2 regions of the Novosphingobium oxfordense genome follow, and region 1 is predicted to be linked to the other one. Evidence: riboswitches for the same ligand, from Rfam matches in the RefSeq annotation. Region 1 holds a riboswitch; the other holds the start of a gene.
The links. A riboswitch is a leader RNA that binds a small molecule or an ion and turns the genes downstream of it on or off. The one in region 1 is predicted to bind thiamine pyrophosphate.
Positions count from the first base shown of each region.

Region 2: linked by a shared signal. The riboswitch ahead of WBP07_RS30575 (TonB-dependent receptor) and the one ahead of thiC (phosphomethylpyrimidine synthase ThiC) in region 1 are both predicted to bind thiamine pyrophosphate.

Region 1 is NZ_CP147005.1:114,872-122,082, reverse strand. Features, by position in the region: gene thiC (phosphomethylpyrimidine synthase ThiC) at 1-1,595, opposite strand, end outside; TPP riboswitch at 1,644-1,789, opposite strand; gene WBP07_RS00575 (SOS response-associated peptidase family protein) at 1,836-2,468, shown strand; gene WBP07_RS00570 (hypothetical protein) at 2,472-2,879, opposite strand; gene WBP07_RS00565 (uracil-DNA glycosylase family protein) at 3,009-3,605, shown strand; gene WBP07_RS00560 (helicase HerA domain-containing protein) at 3,733-5,205, shown strand; gene WBP07_RS00555 (DUF4169 family protein) at 5,215-5,418, shown strand; gene WBP07_RS00550 (hypothetical protein) at 5,418-5,621, shown strand; gene WBP07_RS00545 (hypothetical protein) at 5,824-6,306, opposite strand; gene WBP07_RS00540 (MBL fold metallo-hydrolase) at 6,559-7,211, shown strand, end outside.
Region 2 is NZ_CP147008.1:1,791,357-1,798,567, forward strand. Features, by position in the region: gene WBP07_RS30570 (phosphotransferase enzyme family protein) at 1-917, opposite strand, end outside; gene WBP07_RS30575 (TonB-dependent receptor) at 977-3,268, opposite strand; TPP riboswitch at 3,304-3,413, opposite strand; gene WBP07_RS30580 (enoyl-CoA hydratase/isomerase family protein) at 3,623-4,360, opposite strand; gene car (carboxylic acid reductase) at 4,357-7,211, opposite strand, start outside.

The DNA.
Region 1 (7,211 bases):
TCGAGGCTGAGGTTGAACTGGTCGCGCCAGCGGAATTCGAACCGGGCGCGGCTGAGGGCATCGTCGCGGACCTTCGCGGCGGGGTGCCCCTTGGCAAGATCAGCCGCATGGGCGGCCAGCTTGTAAGTGACGACGCCCACTTTCACGTCATCCCGGTCCGGCAGGCCAAGGTGCTCTTTGGGCGTGACGTAGCAGAGCATCGCCGTGCCGTACCAGCCGATCATGGCCGCGCCGATGCCGCTGGTGATGTGGTCGTAACCCGGCGCGATGTCGGTAACGAGCGGCCCGAGGGTGTAGAACGGCGCTTCGCCGCAAGCCTCAAGCTGCTTGTCCATGTTCTCCTTCACCTTGTGCATCGGCACATGGCCCGGGCCCTCGATCATCACCTGCACGTCCTGTGCCCAGGCGCGCTTCGTCAGTTCGCCCAGCGTGTAGAGTTCGGCGAACTGCGCCTCGTCATTGGCATCCGCGATCGAGCCGGGGCGCAGGCCGTCACCCAGCGAATAGGCGACGTCGTAGACCTTCATGATCTCGGTAATCTCATCGAAGCGTTCGTAGAGGAACGATTCCCGGTGATGCGCCAGGCACCACTTGGCCATGATCGATCCGCCCCGGCTGACGATGCCGGTCACGCGCTTGGCGGCGAGCGGCACGAAAGGCAGGCGCACCCCGGCGTGGATCGTGAAGTAGTCCACGCCCTGCTCGGCCTGTTCGATCAGCGTGTCGCGGAACACGTCCCAGGTCAGGTCCTCGGCAATGCCGCCGACTTTCTCCAGCGCCTGATAGATCGGCACGGTGCCGATCGGCACGGGGCTGTTGCGGATGATCCATTCGCGGGTGTCGTGGATGTTGCGCCCGGTGGAGAGGTCCATCACCGTGTCCGCACCCCAGCGGATCGACCAGACCATCTTGTCCACCTCGCTCGCCACGTCCGACGCGACGGCGGAGTTGCCGATATTGGCGTTGATCTTGACCAGGAAATTGCGGCCGATCGCCATCGGCTCGCTTTCCGGGTGGTTGATGTTGGAGGGGATGATCGCCCGGCCGCGCGCCACTTCCTCGCGCACGAATTCGGGCGTCACGTAGTCGGGGATGGCGGCGCCCCAGTCTTGCCCGTCGCGCGCATATTCCTTCAGCATCGCGCGGCCGAGATTCTCTCGCTCGGCGACGTATTCCATCTCCGGCGTGATGATCCCGGCCCTGGCATAGTGCATCTGGCTGACGTTCATGCCCGGCTTCGCACGCAGCGGGCGCTTCACGACATTGGGGAATGCCGGGACGCCGCCCGAACGGTCCGGGCCGAGCTGGCCGTTGTCCTCCGGCTTCACCGCGCGGGCTGCGTAGTCCTCCACATCGCCGCGCGCGAGGATCCATTCGCGGCGCTTGGCGGCAAGGCCGGCGGCGATGTCGATGGTGACGCTGGGATCGGTGTATGGACCCGAGGTGTCGTAGACACGCACGGGTGCCTCGCCCGATCCCGGCTCAAGGTGAATTTCCCGCATGGCAACGCCAAGCGGCCCGACGTGAATCTTCTTAGACCCGCGAATGGGCCCAGTGGTAACGCCGATTTCCAATGTGGAATTGATGTCGGCCATAAGCGATTTTCCTTCGGCTTATGGACGAAAGAAAGGTCGCGACAGATAGTTCTGTGGCCCGCCCTTCCCTCCGCCCGTGTTAACGGGTTCAGGTTCAACGGGTCGGGCAGCGTGACCTGCCCCTCTCAGCCATTTGTTTCCGTTCGGCTTTCATGATTCGAAAGCCTTGGGCACAAGCTCCCCGGGGATGGCGGGGACGATAGACGCGGCTTTTGCAGCCGTCTAGGGCCGGAAACAGACATGCCGATGATCTATCGCCTCGACGCGCCTGCCCGCGAAGTCGGCCGTACTTTCGGCCTCAATGCAGGGGACGATCCCTGGCCCGGCGGCTCTGTTTCGGCGGGCGGCTTCGCGCCCGTCATCACCATGGGGCGGGAGTTCGTGGCCGGTCCGCGCCCCGAAAAGCGCCTGCCGCGCCGGATGATCCCGCGCCTTTGGGGCGTGCCGCCACCACCGCAGGGCTGGGATGAACGCCGGCATGGCATCCTGACCGTGCGCAATCTGGAAAGCCCGTTCTGGATCGGCAACTTGCGCAACAGCGAATTCCGCTGCCTGGTCCCTGCCAGCGCCTTCATGGAATGGGCCAAGGTGGACCCGCGCGACGGCAAGCGCCGCCAGTGCTGGTTCGGCGCGACCGACCAGCCGATCTTCGCCATGGCCGGCGTGTGGAAGGATAGCGAAGTGCCCAGCTTCGCCCTGCTCACCACGCCCGCCAATGCCGCGCTGCGGGCCGAGGGGCGCGATACGATGCCGGTGATCCTGCCCGCCGATCCGGCCGCGCACGACCTTTGGTTGCGGGGTGACTGGAAGAAGGCGGCGGACCTGGTTGCGCCCTATTCTTCCTCCCTCACATCGCTCAGGATCGCCGGTTAAGGGTCAGGCGTGCATGAATCCGGGCTGGGCAAGGCCGATCAGCGCCAGCCCGAATATCACCGAAATCACCGCCCAGAGCCGCGCCAGCGGCCCCAGCCGATGCTCCAGCACTTTCAGATAGACATCGGCAAAGGCCAGGATCAGCAGCGCTTCTATACACATCAGCGCGCCCAGCACGTTCATCACCCGCGCCAGCCAATCGGGCGAGCCCCAGGGGTTCACCATGTAGATCAGCGACCCGATGAGGAATTCGATCATCGCCACCGACACCTGAAGCGCCGGCGAGCCGCGCAGCTCATCCATCAACAATTGCCATTGCCCGGGACGGCGCAGCTCTCCGATGCCGGCGAACAGGGCGAACAGACCCAGGAACAGCGCGGACCAGTCCGGCATCAGCGCAAGGTCGTTCATGCGAAGCCTCCGTGCGGGTCAAGTATCGGAAAGAATGATCGTTCCCGCCCGCCCCGTCAATTGCCGGTCGATCTCCTTGCCAATCGCGCAAGGCTTGCCGCAAAGGCCCGGCAGCGCCATCTGCCCCCGGTGACCGAAAGCCCCACCGATCTTGACGACCTGCTCCGCGCGATCCGCGCATGCCGCGTCTGCGCGGGCAAGCTGCCGCACGAACCGCGCCCGGTGGTGCAGGCCGGGATCGGCGCGCGGATACTGGTGATCGGGCAGGCGCCGGGCAGCAAGGTTCACGCCAGCGGCCTCGCCTGGGATGACGACAGTGGAGACCGTCTGCGCGGCTGGACCGGGCTGTCGCACGAAGACTTCTACGATCCGGACCGCGTGGCCCACATGCCCAGCGGCTTCTGCTATCCGGGCAAGGGCAATGGTGGCGACCTGCCCCCACGCCCGGAATGCGCGCCGCTGTGGCATCCCCCGCTGCGCGCGGCCCTGCCCGAGGTGCGGCTGACGCTGCTGGTCGGCCAATATGCGCAGAAGCGTTACCTGCCGCGCAGCTTCGCGGCGAATCTGACCGACGCCGTGCATCGCTGGCGGGAGGCGCCGGAAGGGCTGGTGCCCCTCCCCCACCCGGCATGGCGCAGCCGCCTGTGGATGGCGAAGCAGCCGTGGTTCGAATCGGAAATGCTGCCCGACTTGCGCGCACGCATCGCGCAGGCACTGGGGGATTGAGCGCATCGGCCCAGCCCGCATGGGCCCGCGGATCTGCGACGGGCTGCGCGGCCGCCGGGCCCCTATCTATGGATAAAGGCCGCGCGCCCCCTTGCGCCCGCCCGCCCGGTTTTGCCAATAGGCACCCGTGAGCGCCAACATCGTGATCGGGCAGACGCCGCAGGGCGAACCGATCGATATCGACATCAAGGAACTTCTCGCGACCCGCCTGCTGGTGCAGGGCAATTCCGGGTCAGGCAAGTCGCACCTGCTGCGCCGCCTGCTGGAAGAAAGCGCGCCGATCGTGCAGCAGGTGGTGATCGATCCGGAAGGCGACTTCGTGAGTCTGGCCGAGGAATTCGGCCATGTGGTGATCGACGGCGCCGCCTATGCGGAAGCGGAGATCGTGCGCCTGGGCGCGCGCATCCGCCAGCATCGCGCCTCGGTCGTGCTCGCGCTGGACGAGCTGGAAATCGACCAGCAGATGAAGTGCGCCGCGCAGTTCCTGAACGCCATGTTCGATGCCCCGCGTGAGCAATGGTATCCCGCACTGGTCGTGGTGGACGAGGCGCAGATGTTCGCGCCCGCCGCCGCCGGCGAAGTGTCCGAAGAAGCCCGCCGCGTCAGCTTGGCGGCGATGACCAACCTGATGTGCCGTGGCCGCAAGCGCGGCCTGGCCGGCGTGATCGCCACCCAGCGTCTGGCGAAGCTGGCCAAGAACGTGGCGGCAGAAGCCAGCAACTTCCTGATGGGCCGCACCTTCCTGGACATCGACATGATCCGCGCCGCGGACTTGCTGGGCATGGAGCGGCGGCAGGCTGAATCGATCCGCGACCTTGCGCGCGGCCAGTTCCTGGGTCTGGGCCCGGCGATCAGCCGCCGCCCGGTGGCGGTCAACATCGGGGCCGTGCGCACCGGTGCCAAATCGATCACCCCCGGCCTGATGCCGCTGCCCACCGCCTCCACCGACGAACTGCGGGAACTGCTGCACGACAATCTGCATGTCGAGCCGGAGCGGCCCGAATTCCACCGTCCGCCGCCGCGCCCGACGATCGACATCGACGATCTTTCCGCCTCGATCGAACAGTCGCCGACGCTGGCCGCCGCCCCGGCCCCGCGCCCCGAGCGTCCCGAGCCGGAACCCGAGGAAAACCGCGCGGCGATGGTGGAGATCCTGAACCTGATGGCGAAGGACGACGATTGCTCGTTCCAGCCGGCCACCACGCTGTTCCAGGACTTCACGATCCGCTGCCGCATGAAGGGCATTTCCGTGCGCGGGCTGGATGCCACGACCTTCCGCCGGGGCTTCGCCGCCGCGCTGGCCGGGATCGAGGATCCGGACGACGAAAAGTGGTTCGATCTTTTCAATCTGGCGAAGCACGTGCCCGACGATGCGCTGGCGCCGTTCTATCTGATCGCGCTGGCGGCCATGAACGACAAGCCCTGCCCGGATGACATGGTGCTGGCCAAGACGTACGGCACCAGCAGCCCGCGCCGCGTGCAGCGTCTGCTCGATTTCCTGGAGAAGGACGGGCTGATCGTGGTGCGCACCGATTTTTCGGGCAAGCGCTCGGTCGGGCTGCCCGATCTGGGGGTTACCACCGCGCCCGTCGAGGCGTAGAAGGGCCTTATGGCCGAGATCATCAACCTGCGCATGGCCCGCAAGGCCAAGGCCCGAAGCGAAAACAAGGCGCAGGCGCAGGCCAATCGCGCGCAGCATGGCCGCAGCAAGAACGAACGCAAGGCGACCGAGGCGGAGATCGCCCGGATCGACCGCACGGTCGAAGGCGCGCGGCGCGAACGGCCCACCGAAATCGCGGAGGATGAAGCCTGATGCGCACGACCTCGGGCGAAGCTTCGGTGCGGCTCTACCACCTTGACGGCGGGCCGGAAGGCGGCGGCGTCACCACGCTGTTCTACGGCTCGCTGTGGGAAGCGATGGAAGTCGCCGCGCAGCAGACCGAGGACGTGCAGGACGGCCTGTTCATCGCCACCGACAATGACGTGATCGCCTATCTGGATTTGCTGGAAGGCTGATCTGGGTTCGCTGGACGGCTGAGGCCGGAGCGGTCGCAGGCGGAAAAATCCTCGCCAACCCATAACACTCCGTCGCCCCCGCGAAGGCGGGGGCCCCGCTATCTCTTTTCCAAGCGCGCAAAGAAAAGCGCGATCCCCGCCTTCGCGGGGATGACGATAGGTTTTTGCGCTCGCTGCTCAGCGAAGGCCCGACAGCACCGGCTCAGAACCGCGCCTGCAGCCCCGCCGCGACATAGTGGTCGCCCAAATTGCCCTTCACATCGATATGCGGAAACACCGGCATCGACACCGTGCCGTAGGGACGCAGGTTGTCGCCCGTAAGCCGCGCGCCCACACCTACCGCCAGCGCCATCGGCAACCGGTAGGTCGCCTCCACCTTGGCGAAGATCTTGGTGCCGGAATCGTCGCACTTGCCGCCGGAAACCTGATTGCCGCTCTGCTTGCTGAAGCAGTCGCCATTATCGTGGTAGTAGCCCGGATGATCGCGATCGTGGAAGAACAGGCCCACGCCCGGCGTGATCGCGAAGCCGCCGTCCTGAATGACCGGCACGCCCACGGCCAGTTCGCCGCCCCAATCGCCCTCGGAACGGGCGACATTCGCCTCCGCCGTGACGACGCTGGCCATGGCGGGCGCGGAAGCCGCGGCACCGGCGAGAACCGCAAGCGCGGCGAATGCGAATTTCATGACATGTCCTTGATCTGGAATGAGTGACCCGGACGCCGAGGGTTAGGATTCCCGGCCCTGTCGAGGCAAGGCATGGGGATTCGATCCGTCCCGGCAATGGCTCGCCCCGTCCGGAATGCTTGGGGAAACCGCGCCGTTCGCTGCCTCGGCCACCGTCCTAGCCATCCGAAAGATATGCGCCCGAAACGGAGGCGCACGCTTGTCGCACCCGCTGGCGAAGGGCAAAACAGCGCCTCTTGCCGGGAGAGTGCCATGCTGTTCGAGCAGATCACGACGGGGGGCTGCCAGTCCTATCTCCTGGCCTGCCCCGACACGCGCGCGGCGATCCTGATCGATCCGGAGCTATCGCAGATCGACCGCACCGTGGGCCTGGCCGGACAGATGGGCGTCCACGTGCGCTACGTGCTCGACACGCATACCCATGCCGACCATTTCTCCGCCAGCCGCGAGCTTGGCGAACTGCTTCACGCCCCGGTGGTGATGAACCGGCTGAGCCCCGCGCCCTATGCGCAGATGCGGCTAGACGATGGCGATATGCTGATCGTCGGCAACTTGCGACTGCGGGCAATGCATACGCCCGGACACACGCGCGATTCGATGTGCCTGGTGGGAAGCGACAGGGTCTTCACCGGCGACACGCTGCTGATCGGCGGCACCGGCCGCACCGACCTGCCCAGCGGCGATCCCGAAGCGCTGTTCGACAGCCTGTTCGGCAAGCTGCTGACACTGCCGACCGACACGCTGGTCTACCCCGCGCATGACTACAAGGGCCGCAGCAGTTCCACCATCGGCGCGGAAATCGCCGAAAACCCGCGCCTGCAAAAGACCGACCGAGCCGAGTTCGTGGCGATGATGCAGCAGCTGGACCTTGCCGCCCCCACGCACCTGACCGAAGCGCTGCGCAC
Region 2 (7,211 bases), on a different replicon from region 1:
AGTCGGACGACGGTTTCGACGTCGGCGGTGGTGAGCGGCAACACCGTTCGATAACCGGCAAGCAACGCGATGGCGCCCCGCGCGTCGGGTAGGTCCCGGTCCATCTCCAGCCAGGGAATGGCGGTGCGCTCTATGGCGGTGGCGATGTCGTGAAGTGCGCAGGTCTGCGTTGCCAGGCCGAAATCGAACACGGCGCTTACGCTGCCGTCTGGCGACCAGAGCAAGTTGGAAGGATGCCAGTCGTTATGCGTCCACAGCGGCGGCTGCTTCTCCAGTCGGGTGGCTAGACCGTTGCCGAGTGCATCCAACAAGCGCACCAATTCCTGCCGCCATGCCTTGTCTGCCAGAAAGGCGGCGATGGGCGGGTGGGCTGCGACATAGGCCTCGGCCGCCGCCAGTGGATCGGTTGCGGGCAGGATCGTGAAGCTGGCGATCAGCGGATGGGAGGGGCGCGGGGCGGCCGTGAAGCCGTGCGCGGCCCGATGCAGCCGCGCGAGAGCTACCCCCGCCGCATGGGCATGTGCGTGCGAGAGAAACGGCGTCCATGATTGCCGATCGTGGTAGAGATCGACGCCGGTCGCCTTGCCCTGCAATTCGTAGCTCCACGGGCCATGCGTGACCGCCCCGGTGCCGTCGGTCGCGGCAAGCACTTCGGGCACGGACAGTCCGTTCGCGCGCAGGTGCGCCATGAACGCGTGTTCTTCCGCGAGCGCGGCTGTTGAGCGCAACTTCTGATGGTGGCGTTTGAGGAAGAATTCGCCGCGGTCAGTTTGCACCAGCGTCGCGGCCGAGAAAGGGCGCGGGGAGTGCCAGATGAGCCCCTCGAAACGTCCGGCGTTGGGAAACAGCCCCAGAACCGCTTCGGCCTCTTCCGCCGTAATGGCCGGCCAAGCCGGCGCCTCCAGCGCAGTGCCCATCCCGTGAACGAGATGAGGCGCAGGCCGGGACGCCGGAAGAGGGACGGGGCTGCCCACGGTCAGAAGGCCCGGCTCAGCGTCGCCACGAAGGCGCGCCCGCTGCCGACGTAGTAGGTCGGTGCCGAACCGGAAATCAGCGTGCCGTTGCGGCCGACCGTATCCAGCGCATTGGTGCCGATTGTCTGCACGCCGGACAGCACATGCGGATTGGTGACGTTGATTGCATTCAGGCGCAAGTCCATGCGCTGGGCGTCGATCAGCCCGGCAAGGTGAACGCCGACCGACAGGTCCAGCGTGGCATAGCCCTTGATGCTTTCATCGTTCATGAACGTCGAATACTGGCGCCCCACGTACTTCAGCGCAGTGCTGCCGAACAGGCGGCCATCGTCATAAGTGCTGCCCATGGCGAACTGGAACGTCGGGCTGGAAACGGCGTGTTTGCCCTTGGTCGGCAGGTAGTCGCCGTTGACCGGTAGGTCGTCGTCCAGCCGCGCATGCAGATATTCGCCGGAGAGATAGACGCTGACGCCCTTGGCTGGGCGATAGTCGATCTCTCCATCCAGGCCGTACGAGGTCTGGCTACCCGCGTTGACCGTGGAATTGACGAGCGCGCCGCCGCTGTCGATCACCGTCGCTACCTGACGGTTGCGGAAGTGATAATGGAATGCGGTCAGCGAGAACGACAGGCTGGGGCCGATATAGCGGTACCCCAGTTCTTCCGAGACCGAATACTCGTTCTTGAGGTTGCTCGCCCCCTGGCTGACGATCTCACCACCGTAATAGCTGTTGTAGAGCGCGAACTCGTTCGGGGTGCGGAAGTTGGTGGTGACGTTGGCGAAGATCTGCTGGCGATCGTCCAGCTTGTAATGCACCGCCGCGCGGGGAAGGGCGGCGAAGCTGTCGCTGCGCACGGTCGATTGCGGGCCGGGCAGGTAATTGCGGCCGTTGCGCAGCACGTCTACGCCCTTGAAACCCACATCTACGCCAAGGCGCGGCGTCACCTGAATGCTGTCGGCCAGGAAGAAGCCCTTGGTCACCGTTTCGGTGCGCGCATTCTCGTAGGCGAGCAGGCGGCCGTCAGCAGTCTGAATCGCCTGGCTCTGATGCCCCCACTGGTCCAGCGGATGGCCATCGGCATCGATCGAGGTGTAGGACTGGGTGACGCGATCGGAGCCGTAGTCGAACCACAGTCCGGCAGTGATCCGGTGCGCGCCCGCTTGCAGCGTCAGCTTGCTGACATTGCCGACGCGCATCTGTTTGCCGGTCCAGTTGCCGAGCACCGTCGCCACGCCGTCCACGGCACCGGGCAGCGTGATCGGTTGCGTCAGTTCCTCGGTGCCCAGGAAGTTGCCGGTCTCGGTCAATTGCGTGCCGTAAGGCGCGTTGCCGTATCCGAACTGCAGGTAGGCGGTGCTGTCGAACGCCAGTTGGTCGTTCAGTTTCAGATGCAGCGGCGCCGCCATGTAGACGTTGCGAAACGGCGCGCGATAGAGCCGCCAGTAATTGGCGTCGCCCTCGCTATAGTGCTTGTCGTAATTGAACCCGCGTCCATACGCCTGCCAATCCGCCAGCGTGGGGCTGGGATAAGTGGAGGTCTTCGCCTCGTTGAAAGATACCGCGATGCTGGCGCGGTTGCCGTCGCCCCACTCGTTCAGCAGCTTCGCATCGACATGTTGGCGGGTGTCGAAACCGGCACCACGCCAGTTGTCCGCGCGGTTGTTGGAATAGGAGACGAAGGCCTTCAGCCCGGTCTGGCCGATCCGGCCGGTATCGAACCGCACGAAGGCGCGGCGCTGGTTGTAGGAGCCGAGCGAAAGGTTGACGAGGCCGCCCATCTCGGCGCTGGGGTCATCCAGCGAAAGCGAAAGCAACCCGCCGGCAGCGGCAACGACCGGCGCGTCGATATCGGCGGCGCCCTGCGCCAGCGTGACCTGCCGCACGTTTTCCGCATCGGCGAACTGAGAGGGGTAGGCGTAGAAATAGCCGATGTCGTTCTGCGGGGCGCCTTCCATCAGCACGCCGATCTGGTCCTGCCCCAGTCCGCGCAGCGTCAGGCTGGAGCTGGTCGACAGGCCATAAGGATCGCTGGACGAAACGTTCGCGCCGGGCAGCAGGTTGACGAGTTGAAAGGCGTTCAGCGTCGGCGCCTGCTTGACGATGAAATCGCTGGAAATCGCGCTGACCGCCTTGGGGGCGGTCTGATCGGGCAGCAATCCTTCGGGATCGGGATGGCCGATCACCTGAATGACGGTTGGGCCTGCATCACCGGCGGAATCCGCCAGCGCTGGCGTTGCCAGCAACAAGATCGGCAACGTCAGTGCGGCACTGTTCAAATAACGGAAATCGGCAATCTTCTTCACGCGTCCACTCCAATCGGAGGGACAACGGATCTGCCGCCAGCCCTCCCTACGCCGGTGCAAGCCGGATCAGGTTCAGCGGGTCGTGGTCTGCTGACCACCTCTCAGCCGCGCGTCAGCGGCCCCCCGGGGATGGCGGGCCTCTAGGCCGTCATGAACGATGTGGAAAGCATTATTCGACGCGGGAACGGGAATTGATCGGGCCGTTCACCCGCCAAAGCCCGCCTGTCGGCGGGAAATAGGACACGCCATCGTTGCGACGATGGCGTGTCCGCTGGAACCAGTGAGGCTCACGCCGGGGAGGCCAGGCGTGCCGCAGATCTTTAGTGCCGGCGCCGTACTGGCATGTCACGGTCGCCGCGCGGCTATCATCGCCTTGAATTCGGGGCCGTGACCGGGGCTGTGATGCAGTTCCCAGGCGTTGCCGGCGGCAAGGTTCAGCCCGTCCGTATCGATGAGCAGCTTCTTGATCGCGCGATTGGATCGCATGCTGTTGCTCGCGATGTCGGCGCAAAGGTCATCCACATAGGCGTCAAGCTTGTCATCCGGTACCGCGGTGTTGACCAGGCCCATCGTCGCAGCGTCCACCCCGGTATAGGTCCGGCAACCGAACATCATTTCTTTGGCGCGCGCCATGCCGATACGGCGCGGCAGGCGCTGCGTAAGGCCCCAGATCGGGACGAGGTCGAATTTGGAGTGAGTGTCCGCGAATTTGGCCGTCTCCGCCGCGACGATGATGTCTGCGGCAAGTACGAGTTCCAGGCCGCCTGTGTAGCAGTGGCCGCGTACTTTCGCGACGAGTGGAAAGGGCAAGGTCGACAGCCGTTCGACAAGGCCGTTCTCGAACCTTTCGGCCGAAGCGGCCGTTTCCTTTCCTGAAGCCAGATCGTCGAGATCATGTCCCGCACAGAAACTGCGTCCGGCGCCGGACAGGACCATGCAGCCGATTGCAGCGTGGTCCAGTCGATCGAGGTGGCCTTCGATTTCCCTGAACATCTGAAGGTTCAGCGCATTCAGCTTGTCCGGGCGGTTGAGGGTCAACCGGCAGATACTGTCCTGCACGGTACAGGTGACGGATTCGGTCATGCCTTGCGGTTCCCGGTGTGCTGCAACAATCCCACATGCCTGAGATCGGCGACGTATTTGTGGATCAGCGCTGCGCCCGGATGGGAGATCGGGCAGCCGGCGGCCTGTGCATCGTCCGCAAAGCGCTGGCAGGGCACGCCTTCGCCCATGCCCGGGTGTTGCGGATGGCGATAGGGTTCGATGATCTGCAGCAGTGAGTGCGCCCGCTGGTCCTCCGGCAGGCCCTGCAGCGCCACCTCGAACCGCCGGAACCAGTCGTCGTATTCGTCGATCCGCTCGATCGCGCAGCCCGCGTCGATCATCCAATCGACGAATTGGTCCAGGGCGACGAAATCCGGATCGGGATTCGCCAGATTGTAGCTGCGAAAGCCTCCGGGCAGAGCGGCGCTGATGCCGGTGATCGCCTCGGCAAGGAAATCGACCGGGAAGCCTTCGTAGCGGGCCCTGGGCCGGCCATTCGAAAGGTTCGGCGCGTAGAAAGTGGCCGGTGCAATCCCGGTTACCGCCAGGCTGAACAGCAAGCGGGTGAACATGTCTGGCACGTTGAGCTGCCCTGCGTATCGGCTGTGCGCGAGGATCATGCCGGGCCGAAACACGCCGATGGGAATTCCGGCAAGGTCATGCGCTTCACGCATCAGCACCTCGCTGGCCCACTTCGACACGTTGTAGCCATTGGCATAGCTGTCATCGAGCTGCGCCGACGATGCGATAGCGCGAATGTCGGATGTCTCGTCCGCCGGGCCGAACAGCATGACACCCATCGTCGAGACATAGTCGAAGTGCTTGAGCCGCGTGGTCAGTGCCAGCCGGATTAGTTCGGCCGTGCCGGCGACGTTGGATTGGAAAAGCTGGGTGTAGGGCAGACGGTGATTCACATGGGCACCGGGATGGACGACAAGATCGACCTCCCGTGCAAGGCGATCCCAGGTATCCTGATCGAGGCCGAGATTTTTGAGCCCCAGATCGCCCGGCAATACTTCAAGGTGACCGGCCGCCAGCTTGCGGAAATGACCGATCAAGGTCGGATCCGTATCGAAGGCTTCCTCCACCCGCAGACGCGCCTGTTCGGGAGAGGCTCCGCGTGACAGCAGGATGAGCTTTCCGCCTGTCCGCGCCAGTCGCTCCAGCCAGGCAAGGGCCTGAAAGCGGCCCAACCAACCGGTGGCGCCGGTCATCAGTACGGTCTTCACCGTCCCGGGCGGTGGGGGGAGGGCGGGCGCTGCCGCCAGCACTTGCGGATCGATGAATTTCGACAGTTTGAGGTCGCTGGCATGGACAGTCGTACTGTCGGCGCCGTGGACGGTGGAGAAACTGGGGCGGTTGCTGCCGGAGCGTGCCGCCTCGACATATTCGGACACCAGCCGCAGATCGCCGGCCGGATTGATGATCACCCCAACGGGGACTTCGAGGCCGAACACTTCCTCCAGAAGCATCGAGAATGAGAGCGCCGACAGCGAATCTCCGCCCAGATCGGTGAAGCGCGACTGCGGCGATATATCCGTTTCCGCGACACCCAGCGTCGCCTTGACCGCGCGCAAGACCGTTTTGATCACTGGCCGGTCGGCGCCGCCAAGCCGCAAGCTGCGCAACTCGTCGACCTGTTCCTGTGCAATCTCGGCAAAGCGGGCTTCCAGCCTGGGGCCGAAGCGGTCGCGGAAGTTCGGCCGGCTGAACTTGCCGATGCCGGTCAGCAGCCCGTTTTCGGGACTGAAGCCTTCGGTATCGACCAGGAAATCGCGCGGGATTTCATAGCTCGCAAGGCCGTGCTCCTCGGCAACATGCTGCAAGGCGCGGCGGATCGCGGCCTTGGCCCGCTCGGCCGCCGCATCGCCCATCTCGAAGTCGGCCAGCAGTTCGTCGGCCGGGACCACGACCGAGAGCAGGAAAGCGCGCTCGCTGGTGCCGTAGACATAGATCTGCCGGACCATAGGGCTTTGCGTGTACAGGGCCTCCAGCCGGGCAATGGCGACGAATTCGCCCTGCGAGAGTTTCTGCACGTTGTTCGTGCGATCGACATAGGCCAGTTCGTCCGGGCCGATCTGCGCCATGACGTCGCCCGATCGATAGAAGCCATCGTCGGTGAATTTCTCTGCCGTCAGGTCCGGCCGCTTGTAGTAGCCGGCCATGAACTTCGGGATCTTCACCAGGAATTCGCCGCGCGGATAGGGCTTGTCGGTCGTGAAATAGCCAAGCTCTGGCACATCCTCGAGCCGGTAGTCGATCACGGGTGGGCGCTGGATTTTCCCGTCGACAGTCACTGTCGCGGTCGCCATCTCGGTGGACGAATAACCGATGGCCATGTGCACGCCCAGCATCGAGAGCATGAACTGATGCACTTCGGGCGACAGCACGGCGGAGCCGCAGCCGACCGATAGCAGGCGGCCGCCCAGAAGATTTTCCCGCATGTCCAGTTTGACTGCTTCCTGCGCATCCATTTCGCCGGTGCCCGCGGCAATGCGGCGATCCACTTCGCCGAGGTAGTGCTGGTAGAGCATCTCGCAAACACGCGGGACGAGCGAGGACATCGTCGGTCGCACCAGCGCAAGGTCCTCGAACAGCGTCGAAAGGTCGCTCTTGGGTGAGCAGTAGCTACAGCCGCCATTGGCCAATGCCAGATAGAGGTAGCCATAGCCCACGGCGTGGCTCATCGGCATGAAGCTCAGCGTGATGCCTGGCTTGTCGGCGTGGTAGAGGAACGTGTTGCGGACGGTTTCCTCGGTATACATCGCGCCTTTCGGCGTCCCCGTCGTGCCGGACGTGTAGAACAGCCAGACGAGCGGATCCGGATCATCGGACACATGCGGGGGAAGCGGAGGCAGTGCCCTGCCACGCGCCACGACATCCTGCAGCG